Regions from separate parts of the Bradyrhizobium symbiodeficiens genome, predicted to be linked through region 2. Evidence: predicted binding sites of a transcription regulator. Region 2 holds the regulator's gene; each other region holds the start of a gene.

Region 1 (5,342 bases), 2.1 Mb from region 2:
TGACGATGCGAAAGCTATTCGACGGTATCCTTAGAGATTTGCCCCGGCGTCAACCTCGACACTGGCTTCCACCTGGACCTCGGTGACCCCAAACAAATCCTGCACCGGCTCGACCGTCCACGGCATGTGCTTGGCACGCGCGGCCGCGACCGGGGCAAAGAAGCGGCGGTGGTGGACGGTGGGGCCAAGGCGGTTCAGCGCATCGAGGTGCTCGGGGACGCCATAGCCCTTGTGTTGCTCGAAGCCGTAGCCGGGGCAGTCCTGCGCCAGCGCGCACATCAGGCGGTCGCGCGTCACCTTGGCGACGATGGAGGCCGCGGCGATCGACAGCACGATGCCGTCGCCGCCGATCACGGCTTCGCAGTTGCAAGGTGTGTCGAGCCGGTCGCGGCCGTCGACGAAGACGTGCCTCGGCGCCTCCGGCAGAGCCACCACGGCGCGCTTCAGCGCCCATAATGAGGCCCGCAATATGTTGTCGCGGTCGATTCGCGAGGGCGACGCGACGGCGACCGAGACCTGGGCCGTGGCGCAGATTTTGTCGAACAGTCTTTCGCGCTCCTCCGCGGTCAGACGCTTGGAATCGTCGATGCCGCGCGGGATGCGGTTGGGGTCGAGAATCACGGCCGCAGCCACCACGGGCCCGGCGAGCGGCCCGCGGCCGGCTTCGTCGCAGCCGGCGACCGGCCAGACGCCGCGCTTGATCAGCGCGCGCTCGCGGCGGAAGCTTGGGGGAGCGATCGCGATGATGCCTTTCTTGCCCGCGCTCTTGCCGGCCACCTTGGCCGCAGGCGCTTTGCCGGCCTTGGCGGGCGCTGCCTTCTTCGCAGCGTCCTTGTTTGGCGCGTCTTTGGCCTGTGTCTTGGCGGACTTGTCCCGAATCATGGCCGGGATCGTGCGCAAGCGGCCCGGCCGGCGCAACCGGGAACCTTCGCAATACCCGCTATTCAGCCTGCCCTACTCCGCCAGATGCACCCGCCGATCCTTGCCGACCTCGATACCGGGTGCGACCACGACCTCCCAGGGATGGCCGTCGGGGTCGGCGAAATAACCGGAATAACCGCCGTAACCGGTCTCGTGCGCGGCCTTCACCAGTTTCGCCGCCTTGCTGAGGGCGAAGGCCAGCACGGCATCCACCTCTTCACGCGTGGCGCAGTTCCAGGCGAGCGTCACACCCCGGAAGGCCGCCGGCCTTGGATCGTCCGGGAGCTGGGCGTCGGCCGCAAGCTGATCCCACGGATACAGCGCGAGCACCGGACCGCCGGTGTCGTAGAACGCCACCGCCTCGCCGGTCGCCTTCAGCCGGCGCGAAAAGCCGAGGGCATCATAAAACGCGATGCTGGCGCGGATATCGCTGACGCCGAGCGTGATGACGGTGAGCCGCGGCACCGGGTCCTGCAATGGCTTGCTCATGCGAGCCTCTCCCGCTTCCCGTTCAGAACAGGCTGAGCTGATCGCCGTTCCGCTTCGGCCGGGCAAAATGATCCGTGGTCAGCTTGGAGCGCCGCTTGTTGAGACCAAGCCGTTCGCAGGCGATCTCGAAGCGGCGGCCGATGGTCCAGGCCATCGGTCCGGTGCCCTTCATCCGCTCGCCCCATTTCGCGTCGTAGTCGCGCCCGCCGCGCATCTCGCGGATCAGCGTGAAGACGTGGCGATAGCGGTCCGGATAGTTCGCCATCAGCCATTCGCGGAACAGATCGCGCACCTCCAGCGGCAGCCGCAGCAGCACATAGGAGGCTTCCTTGACGCCGGCATGAGCGGCGGCATCGAGGATGCGCTCGATCTCGGAATCGTTCAGCGCGGGAATCACGGGCGCGACCATCACGGTGGTCGGGATGCCGGCATCCGAGAGCTGCTTCAGCGCCTCCAGCCGCTTCGGCGGCGTCGAGGCCCGCGGCTCCATGGTGCGCGCCAGCTTCGGATCGAGCGAGGTGACCGAGATCGCGACCTTGGCGAGGTTGCGCTTGGCCATGCGCGCGAGAATGTCGATGTCGCGCACCACCAGCGCCGATTTGGTGACGATGCCGACGGGATGGCCGGCACGCTCCAGCACCTCCAGAATGCCGCGCATGATCTTTCGCTCGCGCTCGATCGGCTGATAGGGGTCGGTGTTGGTGCCGATCGCGATCATCCGCGGCTCGTAGCCGGTCGCGGCGAGCTCTTTCTCCAGCAGCGCCGGCGCCTCGGGCTTGACGAACAGTTTTGACTCGAAGTCGAGCCCCGGAGACAGGCCAAGATAGGCGTGGGTCGGCCGCGCGAAGCAATAAACACACCCGTGCTCGCAGCCGCGATAGGGATTGATCGAACGGTCGAAGCCGATATCGGGGCTCTCGTTGCGGGTGATCACCTTGCGCGAGGTGTCGACCGCGACGTTGGTCTTGAACGGCGGCAGCTCTTCCAGGCTCTGCCAGCCGTCGTCGAAGGCGACACGGGCCTCGACCTCATAGCGGCCGCTCGCGTTGGACTGCGCACCCCGCCCTCGCCTGCGCGCGCGGTCGATGGCGACGCCAAGTTCTGGAAAGTCAGAGTCCACACCCGCCGGCTCGGAGGGCGCCTTGACCGGCGGGTGCTTGAGAGCATGAAAGGATGCTGCTGGACTCATGAAGCCAAGATAGCACGACAACGGAACAAATCAAGAACACAAACAAAAAATGGGAAAACAACCCCATGCACAGTAGCCGCCCAAATTTCGGGCTCGGCGGTTTGACCTCACGCAACATGCCCGTCGCAATGATCTCGTTTGATGCCGGCCAGGGATCAATCGTCGCGGAACAATGTTGGTGACGATCGCCGGGGTGAAGGTCAGCAGGAACATGACAAATCAACAACAATCGGCCGCGGCAAGCAGCAACCTCGACCTCCTCGATCGCTACTGGCGCGCCGCGAACTACCTCTCCGTCGGGCAAATCTATTTGCTCGACAATCCGCTGCTGCGCGAGCCCTTGCGCCCCGAGCACATCAAGCCGCGTTTGCTCGGCCATTGGGGCACGACGCCCGGCCTGAACTTCATCTACGCCCATCTCAACCGTGTCATCAGTGCACTCGATCTCAGCGTGCTCTATGTCTGCGGCCCCGGCCATGGCGGGCCGGGCATGGTCGCCAACACCTATCTGGAAGGCAGTTACAGCGAGATCTATCCCAACATTGCCCGCGACACGGACGGATTGCGCAAGCTGTTCAGGCAGTTCTCCTTCCCCGGCGGCATTCCGAGCCATGCGGCACCGGAAACACCGGGCTCGATCCACGAGGGCGGCGAGCTCGGCTACGCGCTGGTGCATGCTTATGGCGCGGCGTTCGACAATCCCGACCTGATCGTCGCCTGCGTGGTCGGCGACGGCGAGGCCGAGACCGGCCCGCTCGCGGCGTCCTGGCACTCCAACAAGTTCCTCAACCCCGCTCATGACGGCGCGGTGCTGCCGATCCTGCACCTGAACGGCTACAAGATCGCCAACCCCACCGTGCTCGGGCGGATGCGCGACGAGGAGATCCGTGACCTGTTCCACGGCTTCGGCCACGAGCCGTTGTTCGTCGAGGGCGACGATCCCAAATTGATGCACCAGGCCATGGCGGACGCGCTCGACGTCGCGTTCGCCAGCATCCGTTCGATCCAGCAGCATGCCCGCGACGGCCGCAAGACTGTCGAGCGGCCGCGCTGGCCGATGATCGTGCTGCGCAGCCCCAAGGGCTGGACGGGTCCGAAAGAGGTCGACGGCAAGAAGGTCGAAGGCTTTTGGCGCGCGCATCAAGTCCCGGTGGCGGGCTGCCGCGAAAATCCGGCGCATCTGAAGATTCTCGAAGACTGGATGCGCAGCTACGAGCCCGAAAAGCTGTTCGACGCGAGCGGGGCGCTCATGCCCGAGCTTCAGGCGCTCGCGCCCGCGGGCAATCGCCGCATGGGTGCAAATCCGCACGCCAATGGCGGGCTATTGAAGAAGGAGCTGAAGCTGCCGGACTTCCGGGCATTCGCGGTGGACGTGCCGCGGCCCGGCGGCACGACGGGTGAAGCGACGCGCGAGCTCGGCAAGTTCCTGCGCGACGTCATTCGCCTCAACGCCGCCGAGCGCAACTTCCGCATCATGGGCCCGGATGAGACCGCGTCAAACCGACTCGATGCGGTGTTCGAGGCAACCGAGCGGGTATGGATGGAACCGATCGAGCCATATGACGTGCACCTCGCCCAGAAGGGACGCGTCATGGAGGTGCTGAGCGAGCATCTCTGCCAGGGCTGGCTCGAAGGCTACCTGCTCACCGGCCGCCACGGTTTCTTCTCGTGCTACGAGGCCTTCATCCACATCGTCGATTCCATGTTCAACCAGCACGCCAAATGGCTGAAGGTGACACGGCATCTGCCATGGCGGCGCCCGATCGCCTCGCTCAACTATCTGCTGACCTCGCATGTCTGGCGGCAGGACCACAACGGCTTCAGCCATCAGGATCCCGGCTTCGTCGACTTCGTCGCCAACAAGAAGGCCGATATCGTCCGTATCTATTTCCCGCCGGACGCCAATACGCTGCTCTGGATCGCCGATCACTGCCTGCGCACCTATGACCGCGTCAACGTAATCGTTGCCGGCAAGCAGCCCGCGCCGCAATGGCTTTCAATGGAGGCGGCCGCAACGCATTGCGATGCCGGCATCGGCATCTGGACCTGGGCCGGCACGGAGGATTCGAGCAGCGAGCCCGATCTGGTGATGGCCTGCGCCGGCGACGTCCCGACGCTTGAGACGCTCGCCGCGGTCGACCTCCTGCGCAAGGCGTTGCCCGATTTGAAGATTCGCATCGTCAACGTCGTCGACCTCATGACGCTGCAACCGAAGGAGCAGCACCCGCATGGTCTTTCCGATCGCGACTTCGACAGCCTGTTCACGCGCGACAAGCCGGTGGTGTTCGCCTATCACGGCTATCCCCATCTGATCCACCGGCTGACCTACAACCGCACCAACCATGCCGGCCTGCACGTGCGCGGCTTCATCGAAGAAGGCACCACGACCACTCCGTTCGACATGGTCGTGCTCAACGAACTCGACCGCTATCACCTCGCGATCGAAGCGATCGAACGGGTGCCGGGCCTTGCGACCAAAGCCGCGGCTGTGAAGCAACAGTTCCGCGACAAGCTGATCGAACATTCGCGCTACATTCGCGAGCATGGCGAGGACATGCCTGAGATCCGCGACTGGGCCTGGCCGGGCAAGACGGGCTGACATCATGCCGGCCCCGGCCTCACTTCTCGTCCTCAATTCGGGATCGTCGAGCATCAAGTTCGGCCTGTTCGACATCTCGGCGGCCGAGCCCATCCTGCTCTGCAGCGGCCTGCTCGACGAGCACGAGGCCAAGCCCCGGCTCGC
Region 2 (5,342 bases):
TCACCAAGCAGGCCTCTCTGCTGCTCGAATTCGCCAGAACGACCTCGGATTCGGACCTTTCCGCCAAGCTGATCAGCAAGGCCGCCGACCTGAAATCCCAGGCCGATCCGCTGCCGGACAAGGATCAAGGCCCAAAGGCTCCCGACGTCGCATTTGTCAGCCCGGATGCGCCGAGCAGGCGTTGAGCGAGCAAGCCGTGGCGGCCGTCATTCTCGTCCTCGGGATGGCCCCATTCTGCCGATCGGTCTCATCGTCTGGATGATGCGACGCCAAGCCCGAGCCTTCCTTCGATATGGGCTGCAAGCTACAGGATGGGCGTCCTGCTCCGCAATTTTGCCTCCGCCTCCGCGCTCGGTTAGAACACTGTCGGAACATTTCGTCCGAACGTGCCGAGCAGGAGTTTCGCCGTGGCCTTGATGCCGGTTTCCGACGCCCTTGCCGCGGTGCTGGCGGACGTTGAGCCGCTGCCTGAACAGATGGTTTCGCTCGACGAAGCCCACCACCGGGTGCTCGCGCGTGACGTCGCCGCGCGGCGCACGCAGCCGCCGCAAGCCATGTCGGCGATGGACGGCTACGCCGTGCGCGCGGCCGACGCGGCAGCGATCGATTCCAGGTTGACTGTCATCGGTGAGGTCGCAGCCGGCCGTCCGTTCACAGGACGGGTCGGCGCCGGCGAAGCCGTGCGGATCTTCACTGGCGGTGTCGTTCCCGACGGCGCAGACGCGGTCGTGATTCAGGAGGACACCATTGCGGACGGCAAGAGCGTCACGATCAAGGAAGCTGCGAGCGTGGGTCGGCACATCCGCCCCGCCGGCGTCGATTTCCGAGAGGGTGATGTCCTCTTGCGCAAAGGGACCCGACTGACAGAGCGCGACCTCGCGCTCGCAGCGGCAATGAACCATCCGCAGCTTGCCGTCTGCCGCCGCCCGAAGGTCGCGATCCTCGCCACCGGTGACGAACTGGTGATGCCGGGCGCCACACCCGGGCACGGCCAGATCGTCTATTCCAACGGCTTCGCCCTGCATGCGCTCGCCAGACAGGAAGGGGCCGAGACAATCGACCTCGGCATCGCCGCCGACACGCTAGCCGCCACCACCGCCGGCATCCGCCGCGCGCGCGAAAGCGGCGCCGACATCCTGATCACGACCGGGGGCGCATCGGTGGGCGACCACGATCTGGTCCAGCAGGCGCTCACGGACGAAGGCATCGCGATGGCGTTCTGGAAGATCGCGATGCGGCCCGGCAAGCCGATGATGCACGGACGGCTGGGGACGATGGGCGTGATCGGCCTGCCCGGCAATCCCGTGTCGTCCTACGTGTGCGCCTTCCTGTTCATGGTACCGCTGATTCGCGCGCTGTCGGGCCGTTCGGTGATTCATCATCATCGCGAGCGCGCCGTGCTGGGCCGCGATCTCGGTGCCAACGACCAGCGCGAGGACTATCTGCGCGCGCGCCTGGAGCTGCGCAACGACGGCACGCTCGTCGCTCTTCCCGTCAGCCATCAGGATTCCTCTCTGCTTGCGAATCTTGCTGCGGCACAGGTACTTCTCGTGCGCGCACCGTTTGCGCCGAAGGCCGAGGCCGGCAGCCCCTGCGAGGTGCTGCGGCTCCCCGTCTGACCTGCGCGGCCACACGCATTCCGCGCGCTTCGTTCTGTTCACGCTAAATTAAGCAGTTGCGGAACATGTATCGAACATATAGTGTCCGTTCATGATTTGTTTCGAGGATGTAGCGGCTTATAGCTGAACTCATCCGTCTCGGAATCGAACGACATCAACCGGGGGACTTTGGTCGAGATGCTAACGCGCAAACAATACGAGCTTCTGCGGTTCATCAGCGAACGTCTGAAGGAAAGCGGCGTGCCGCCGTCCTTCGACGAGATGAAGGATGCGCTCGACCTGCGCTCGAAGTCAGGCATCCACCGCCTGATCACCGCGCTCGAGGAGCGCGGCTTCATCCGCCGCCTGCCCAACCGCGCCCGGGCGATCGAAGTGATCAAGCTGCCGGAGCTCCAGGCTGCCGCCGGCACCCGACGCGGCTTCACGCCAAGCGTCATCGAGGGCAATCTCGGCAAGGTACGCGCGAGCTCCAGCCCGTCCGCAGACGAGGGCGAGCGGCCCGTTGCGGTGCCCGTGATGGGCCGCATCGCGGCCGGCACCCCGATCGAGGCGCTGCAGACCCGCAGCCACACCATCAGCGTACCGCCCGACATGCTCGGCTCCGGCGAGCATTACGCACTCGAAGTGCGCGGCGATTCCATGGTCGAGGCCGGCATCCTCGACGGCGACATGGCGCTGATCCAGCGCAACGAGAGCGCCGATACCGGCGACATCGTCGTGGCGCTGATCGACGACGAGGAAGCCACGCTCAAGCGCTTCCGCCGCCGCGGCGCCTCGATTGCCCTGGAGCCCGCCAATGCCGCGTATGAGGTGCGCATCCTGCCGCCGAACCGCGTGAAGATTCAGGGCAAGCTGATCGGGCTGTACCGCAAGTACTGAGTCCAGAAGCCCTCGATCAAGAAGTCTTTGCGCCTCGTGCGTGCGGCTTCGATCGGCATCGCCGATCAGAGATTGGAGCGGATGATGGTCCGCTCCGGCTGGATAGTCTTTCTGGTATTGCACAGACTATCCGGCCCTATTCTTCCGCAGCGGCATCATCGGCCGGGCGCGCGAAGAAGCATTGCCCCCTTTCCCCCACGACGCGATCAATCTGTTTGAACGCATACGCTTCGCCTGCGGGCCGCCGACACGCGCCTGCCGAATGCATGGGCGCCAACTTTGTTCCTATTGAATTCGGGAAAGATAATGTGATCTCGGCTCGCCGATCCGAGCCGCAGATTTGCCTACAACCAGGCAGACCGTCACGTGCTTCCACTCTGGTAGGGGCCTGCGCCTCCAAAAGAGGTGCGGGTCGCTATCTCTGCATTGAGGAGCACCCGATGTGTGACTACAGCCTGCATGCCGTCGCGACGCGCCCCGCAGAAGTCGGCGAGACGATCGTCACGACAACGTTCCGCGGCACCTCGACACGCGGCTTCGCCTCCGAAGCCGATCTCTCCGTCGCGGTCTGCCTGCTGCCGGGAACGGAGCTCGCCTTCGCCGACAACGTCCGTTACGATAACCGTTGGATCTGGACGCGCACCGTCAACTCCCGCGTCGGCAAGTTCGGCAAGATCGATCCGCACATTCCCGATCGCCACCATGACGCGATCGAATTCCCGGACGGCAAATCCGTGCTGGTGACGCAGCTCGTCGAAGGCCAGCGCGCAACCGTGCTGCAGCTGCCGGTGACCCAGCCGGTCAGCGAGCGCAACCGTGAGATCATCGCCGACAGCCGCCCGACGGTCACGCGACTGCCGATCGGCTGACAGGGACTTTAGTCCTCCGCCTGAAGATCGGCCTCCGCGGGGGTCGCATCCTTGCTGCGCGGAGTCGCTGCCCTTGGCATGAGCGCTCCTTCGAAATCTCCCTCGCCGGCAGCCGCCGGCGACCAGGGACGGTTCGTGCCCCTCGCCCTCACCGCCTGAACCGAAAAGCCGTCGCCACGCTGCGTCAAGGCCAGCGCGCCCTGGCGACCAAGCCGCTGCCGATCCACCACCATCGCCGCACAATCAGGCGGCGCGGGCCGTGACGTCACCACCAGTGCGGCCCGGCTGCAATCATCCGCCAGCGCATCGATGCGCGAGGCCAGCGCGACCAGCCGACCGTCGGCGAGCGGCGTGACGCAGCCGGACTCGTCGCACGATATGCCGCTCGCCAGCGCGCCACTGCCGGCATCGCGCGGATCGGCGTCAGCAGACAGCCATTCCCTCAGCAGGAAATTGTCCTTGCCCGTCCTGATCAGATGCAAGCGCCCGTCCCCGCCCCTCACCGCGACGCTCGCGCCGTCCCCTGCGATCAGGATATCGGGCTGCCGCACCGACAGTCCCCAGCCGATGGCAGCCAGCAGCACCACGGCACCGCACCAGCGCAAGGGCGTGCGCAACAGGCCCATCACGATGATCCCCAGGCTCGCTGCAATCAGCGGCGCGATACCGAACGCGGGGATGCGGCCGACGGCGCCCGGCAATGCCGTCACCCAGCGCGAGACCACGACCATCCAGTCGATGCCGATCCCCATCAGCCACCAGAACACGCCGTCGAGCCCGAACGGCGCCGCGAGCAGGCCCAGCAGGCCGGCCGGCATCACCAGCGCCGAGACCACCGGCATTGCGCCGAGATTGGCGAGCACACCGTAGGGCGTGACGCGGTGGAAGTGAAAGGCAGCGTAGGGCGTGGTCGCAAGCCCCGCGATCAGCGAAGCCAGGAACAGCATCGCGATCTCGCGGCCGCCCCACATCGCGACGCGCGCGGTCGCCGAATGGTCTGGCGAGGCAAACAGGTTCGGCATGCCGATCTGCACCAGCGCGACGAGACCAAGCGTCGCGGCGAACGACATCTGAAAGCTCGGATGCACCAGCGCCTCCGGCGCGACCGCGAGCACGATCAGCGCCGCCACGGCGAGCGTGCGGAAGGTGATGGCGCGGCGATCGACCATCACCGCGATCAGCACCACCGCCGTCATGAAGAACGATCTTCGCGTCGCGACCTCCGCGCCAGACAGCAGCAGATAGAATGCAGCTGCGACCAGCGCCGCCGCGGCCGACCATTTCTTGATGGCGAAGCCGGCCGCCAGCCCCGGGATCAAGGCCAGCAGAGCGCGCACCGCGAAGAAGACGACGCCTGCGACCACCGCCATGTGATAGCCGGAGATCGAGAGCACGTGCCCGAGCCCCGAGATGAACATCGCGTCGTTGACGGGCGTGGAAATCGCATCGCGCCGCCCGGTCAGCAGCGCTGTCGCGATCGCGCGGTTGTCGCCCTCGAGCGTGGCGCGGATGCGGGCGTCGATCGCATCGCGCAGGCCCTGCATGAAGGCGGCATAACGCAGCCGCAAGCCGCCGGCATCAGGCGGGACGGAAGCGGTGATCGCGCCCATCACGAAGCCGGAGGCACCGATGCCCTGAAAGAACATATCGCGCGAAAAATCGTAGCTGCCGGGGCGTACCGGTGAGAGCGGCGGCATCAGCCGCGCCTTGAGCTGCACGAAGCTGCCGACCTCGGGCGCAGTGCCCTTGCGCACCGACAGGCGGACGCGCTCCAGCTTGACGTCGCTGCGCTGGGCCTCCATCGCGGTGACGCGCAGCACGAAACGATCGGTGCGCTCGCGGATGTCGCGGGCCTCGACGAAACCCGACAGCGACACCGAATAGAGCGGCTTGGCCAGCACGGGGTGACTGATGCGCGCCGTCTTCCAGGTTGCCACGGCAAAGCCGGCCGCCACCGCCGCGATCATGATCGCAG
Region 3 (5,342 bases), 120 kb from region 2:
GACGCAGGCGTCGATGACCTCGCCGAGATTGTGCGGCGGGATGTTGGTGGCCATGCCGACCGCGATGCCGCCGGCGCCGTTGACGAGGAGGTTGGGGAACTTGGCCGGCAAGACCGAAGGTTCGGTCTCGTTGTTGTCGTAGTTCGGCTGGAAGTCGACCGTGTCCTTGTCGATGTCGGCCAGCAGCGCCAGCGCGGCCTTGGTCAGGCGCGCTTCGGTGTAACGATAGGCAGCCGGAGGATCGCCATCAACCGAGCCGAAATTGCCCTGGCCGTCGATCAGCGGCACACGCATCGAGAAGTCCTGCGCCATGCGGACCATGGCGTCGTAGATCGACTGGTCGCCGTGCGGGTGATACTTACCGATGACGTCACCGACCACGCGGGCGGATTTGACGTACTTCTTGTCGGGCGTGTGCCCCTGCTCGTTCATCGAGAACAGGATGCGGCGGTGCACCGGCTTGAGGCCGTCACGGGCATCAGGCAGCGCCCGCGCCACGATCACGCTCATGGCGTAGTCGAGATAGGACTTCTTCATCTCCTCGAAGATGGAGACGGGGCGAATATCCGAGGGTTGCGCCGGCTGGTCGCCGGGCTTGTCGTCGTCGTCAGCCAAGGGGAAATCCGGTGAGGTTTTATCTGGGAATCATATAGCGCATCGCCCCCCTGATAACCACCCTCGCGGGGGTCTTGGGAAGCGCTTTTTCCGCTCATTTTTCCAATAGCTTACGGCGCTGCAGGGAGCATTTTTGACAAGCCCGGAACAGGCCTTCCGAAATCGCCTTCGAGACCTCGTCGATCGCGCGGCAAGCGCGCTTCATGGGCGGATTTGCGCCGGCGGAATCCGAGTTCAACCCACACATGAAGCGGGCCCGGAAATCCCGAGCCCGTCCTGTCGATTAGTACGATTTGCTGACATGAAATGGGAGGCGCCGCCGCTGAGCCCGCGAGCGTCCCCTAAAGTCCCGTCCTTGCTCAGAACGGGATATCGTCGTCCATGTCGCTGTTGCGGCCACCGCCGCCGGCGGCCACGGGACGGCGCGGTGCGCTGCTGACCGGTCCGGAAGAGCCGAAATCGCCGCTCGGCTCGTCGCCGAAGCTGCCGCCTCCGCCGCCGCCGCTGCGGCCGTCGAGCATCGTCAGCGTCGAGTTGAAGCCCTGGAGCACGATCTCGGTCGAATACTTCTCGACGCCGCTCTGGTCGGTGTACTTGCGGGTCTGGAGCGCGCCCTCGATGTAAACCTTGGCGCCCTTCTTCAGGTACTGTTCGACGATCTTGCAAAGCGGCTCAGAGAAGATCACGACGCGGTGCCACTCGGTCTTTTCCTTGCGCTCGCCGCTGTTCTTGTCGCGCCAGGTCTCCGACGTTGCGATGCTCAGGTTCGCAATCGGCCGCCCGTCCTGGGTGCGGCGGATTTCAGGATCCTTGCCGAGATTTCCAACCAGAATGACCTTGTTGACGCTTCCCGCCATCGCCGCTCTCCAATCCGAATGCCACTGAATTTCATAGGGCCGAGCGCGCTGCCCGCGTTCTCTGCGCCTGTTGAGGCGACCCTATACGCTTGCAGGCGCCACTCAGCCCGGCACCCCCAAGGTTATCCCCACATATAGCACCGACCTTCGTCGTGTTCCAGATTTGTTCTTCTCGGAAATACGATGGAGGGCTGACGGTGCAACCGTCCGTGGCCGCCAGCGGAGCGGTGGTGTCCTCACCGGCGTCGCGTTCGACCGGGCGAGCGAACTCCGTTGGAGCCGCGCACGGCCCGCCGATCACAGCATGTATCGCTCTGATACTGTTCCGAAATTGGAACCAGGCCCGCGACGCCCGACACTCGAAGCAATGAGTCAGTAACCATCACCTTTCGCGCAACTGTGGCTTTCTGGAGACACAACTTGCGGCTTCAGTGGTGTAAGCACAGCACCAGTTGGGCCATCGAGTCCGCTGCCCTTCCGGTCAAGGAAGGCAACAACAGAAACTGGGACTGGGATTAAGTAAGATGAAAAAGGTTTTGTTGGCTTCGGCCTGTTTGTTCGCTCTCGCTGCTCCGGCCTCGGCCGCCGATCTCGCAGCCCGCCCCTACACCAAGGCTCCGATCGCCCCGATGGCTTCGGTCTACAACTGGACCGGGTTCTATCTCGGTGTCGTCGGTGGCGGCGCCTGGGAAGCCTCGTCAGGCGACCCGAAGATGCAGGGTGGCTTCGTCGGCGGCACCGCCGGCTACAACTGGCAGACCGGCAACGTGGTGTTCGGCCTCGAGGCCGATGCTGCTTGGGCTGACGTCAGTGCTTCCGCGACCGCTCTCGGCATCACCGTGTCGTCGAAGACCGACGCGCTCGGCACCGTCCGCGGCCGCATCGGCTGGGCTGTCAACAACGTGCTATTCTACGGCACCGGTGGTTACGCCTGGATCGACAACAAGCTCAGCGTCAGCGCGCTCGGCGTGACCGTCTCCGACAGCAAGTTCCACTCGGGCTGGACCGTCGGTGCGGGCGTCGAGGCGTTCATCGCTCCGCAGTGGTCGGTCAAGGGCGAGTACCTCTATCGCAGCCTCGGCGGCGAGACCTACTTCTCCGGCCTCGGCGCGCCCATCAACAGCGGCACGCTCAACTTCCACACCGTGCAGCTCGGCGTGAACTATCACTTCGGCGCCCCGGTCGTCGCCAAGTACTAAGCTACGCTTCAACGCCAACGCGTTACGAAAGGCCGGCCTCGTGCCGGCCTTTTTGTTTGGCGGGTACGCTTGCCGCGCCGTTCCGCAAAGCCACCTGCTGCCAGATGCCGCCAGCGCGCCAACAATCCGTTGACGATTCGCAACTGCCACTGGAAATCCGTCTCCGTTCTTCCTACGTTCGCTGGCAACCCCATCGGCGCCGATCCCGGTTCCGGGCGAAGCGCGCCTTCATTACTGGCGCGGTCGCGCACCCGTGGGATTCCCTAGGGGCAACTCGGATGGATGAAGTGATCAAGGCGAAGCGCCAACAGCAGAACGCGGGCTCCAGCCGGCACGCAATTACGATCCGTGGCGCGCGCGAGCACAACCTCAAGAACATCGACGTCGAGATTCCCCGCGACAAGCTGGTGGTGTTCACCGGTCTCTCCGGCTCCGGCAAATCCTCGCTCGCCTTCGACACCATCTATGCCGAGGGCCAGCGCCGCTACGTCGAATCGCTGTCGGCCTATGCGCGCCAGTTCCTCGAGATGATGCAGAAGCCCGACGTCGACCAGATCGACGGCCTGTCGCCGGCGATCTCGATCGAGCAGAAGACGACATCGAAGAATCCCCGCTCGACCGTCGGCACCGTCACCGAAATCTACGACTACATGCGCCTGCTCTGGGCGCGCGTCGGCGTGCCCTATTCGCCCGCCACGGGCCTGCCGATCGAGAGCCAGACTGTCTCGCAGATGGTCGACCGCGTGCTGGCGCTGCCTGAAGGCACGCGCCTTTATCTGCTCGCACCCGTCGTGCGCGGCCGCAAGGGCGAGTACCGCAAGGAGCTCGCCGAATGGCTCAAGAAGGGCTTCCAGCGCGTCAAGATCGACGGCACCTTCCATGAGCTGGCGGAAGCGCCGACGCTCGATAAGAAATTCCCGCATGACATTGACGTCGTGGTCGACCGCATCGTGGTGCGCGCCGACATCGGCCAGCGCCTCGCCGAAAGCTTCGAGACCGCGCTGAAGCTCGCCGAAGGCCTCGCCGTCGTCGAGTTCGCCGACGCGCCGGCGACGGCGCCCGCGGAAGAGAAGGAAAAGAAGAAGACCGCCAAGATACACGACAAGAGCGGCCCCGAGCGCATCCTGTTCTCGGAAAAGTTCGCCTGCCCCGTGTCCGGTTTCACCATTCCGGAGATCGAGCCGCGCCTGTTCTCGTTCAACAATCCCTACGGCGCCTGTCCGGCCTGCGGCGGCCTCGGAGTCGAGCAGCATGTCGACGAGGACCTCGTCATCCCCGACAAGGAGGCTGCCATCGGCAAGGGCGCGATCGCGCCCTGGGCGAAATCGTCGTCGCCCTATTACGTGCAGACGCTGACTGCGCTCGGCAAGCATTACAAGTTCACGCTGACCACCAAGTGGAAGGACCTTTCCAAAAAGACGCAAAACGCGATCCTCCACGGCTCCGGCGAGGACGAGATCAAGTTCTCCTACGAGGACGGGGTGCGCTCCTACGACACCAAGAAGCCGTTCGAAGGCGTCATCACCAACATCAACCGCCGCTATCGCGAAACGGAAAGCGAGTGGGCCCGCGAGGAGCTCGCAAAGTACTTCCACGATGTACCCTGCGAGGCGTGCCACGGTTTCCGGCTCAAGCCCGAGGCGCTCAGCGTCAAGATCGGCGGCAAGCATATCGGCGAGATCTCGGAGATGTCCGTGAAGGGCGCCGGCGCATGGTTCGAGACCGTGCCGGAGGCGCTGAACACGCAGCAGAACGAGATCGCCGGACGCATCCTGAAGGAGATCCGCGAGCGCCTCACCTTCCTGCTCGACGTCGGCCTCAACTACCTCACGCTGTCCCGCTCCTCCGGCACGCTGTCCGGCGGCGAGAGCCAGCGCATCCGCCTGGCCTCGCAGATCGGCTCGGGGCTGACAGGCGTGCTCTACGTGCTGGACGAGCCCTCGATCGGCCTGCACCAGCGCGACAATGCCCGGCTGCTCGACACGCTGAAGCGGCTGCGCGACCTCGGCAACACCGTGATCGTGGTCGAGCATGACGAGGACGCCATTCTGCTCGCCGACCACGTGCTCGACATCGGCCCCGGCGCCGGCATGCATGGCGGCAACATCATCGCCGAAGGCACGCCCGCCGAGATCATGCGCAACCCGAAATCGCTGACCGGCAAGTACCTGACCGGCGAGCTCGAGGTCGAGGTGCCGGAGCGGCGCCCGCCGAACCATCGCCGCACCATCAAGGTGGTGAACGCGCGCGGTAACAATCTCAAGAACGTCACCGCCGAAATTCCGCTCGGCCTGTTCACCGCCGTCACCGGCGTGTCCGGCGGCGGCAAGTCGACGCTGCTGATCGACACGCTCTACAAGGCGATCGCGCGCAAGCTGAACAATGCCAGCGAGGGCGCCGCCCCGCACGACCGCATCGAGGGCCTCGAGCACATCGACAAGATCATCGACATCGACCAGTCGCCGATCGGCCGCACGCCGCGTTCGAACCCTGCGACCTATACCGGCGCCTTCACGCCGATCCGCGAATGGTTCGCCGGCCTGCCCGAGTCCAAGGCGCGCGGCTACGAACCCGGCCGCTTCTCCTTCAACGTCAAGGGCGGCCGCTGCGAAGCCTGCCAGGGCGACGGCGTCATCAAGATCGAGATGCACTTCCTGCCCGACGTCTACGT

Evidence for each region. The regulator LexA, encoded in region 2, represses DNA repair genes until DNA is damaged. The targets are predictions, from matches to a motif close to TGTTCNNNNTGTGTTCNG.
Region 1: CIT39_RS08800 (PA0069 family radical SAM protein) is a predicted target of LexA. The motif match lies at 2,621-2,638, and genes of this name have one in related genera.
Region 3: uvrA (excinuclease ABC subunit UvrA) is a predicted target of LexA. The motif match lies at 2,836-2,853, and genes of this name have one in related genera.

What each region holds. Positions count from the first base shown of each region.
Region 1 is NZ_CP029427.2:1,923,473-1,928,814, reverse strand. Features, by position in the region: gene CIT39_RS08810 (ribonuclease HII) at 31-882, opposite strand; gene CIT39_RS08805 (VOC family protein) at 955-1,410, opposite strand; gene CIT39_RS08800 (PA0069 family radical SAM protein) at 1,433-2,599, opposite strand; gene CIT39_RS08795 (phosphoketolase family protein) at 2,811-5,198, shown strand; gene CIT39_RS08790 (acetate/propionate family kinase) at 5,203-5,342, shown strand, end outside.
Region 2 is NZ_CP029427.2:4,052,814-4,058,155, forward strand. Features, by position in the region: gene CIT39_RS18810 (hypothetical protein) at 1-185, shown strand, start outside; gene CIT39_RS18815 (molybdopterin molybdotransferase MoeA) at 408-1,619, shown strand; gene lexA (transcriptional repressor LexA) at 1,797-2,498, shown strand; gene CIT39_RS18825 (hypothetical protein) at 2,939-3,367, shown strand; gene CIT39_RS18830 (ComEC/Rec2 family competence protein) at 3,376-5,342, opposite strand, start outside.
Region 3 is NZ_CP029427.2:3,931,596-3,936,937, forward strand. Features, by position in the region: gene gyrA (DNA gyrase subunit A) at 1-615, opposite strand, end outside; gene CIT39_RS18235 (single-stranded DNA-binding protein) at 975-1,472, opposite strand; gene CIT39_RS18240 (outer membrane protein) at 1,997-2,671, shown strand; gene uvrA (excinuclease ABC subunit UvrA) at 2,950-5,342, shown strand, end outside.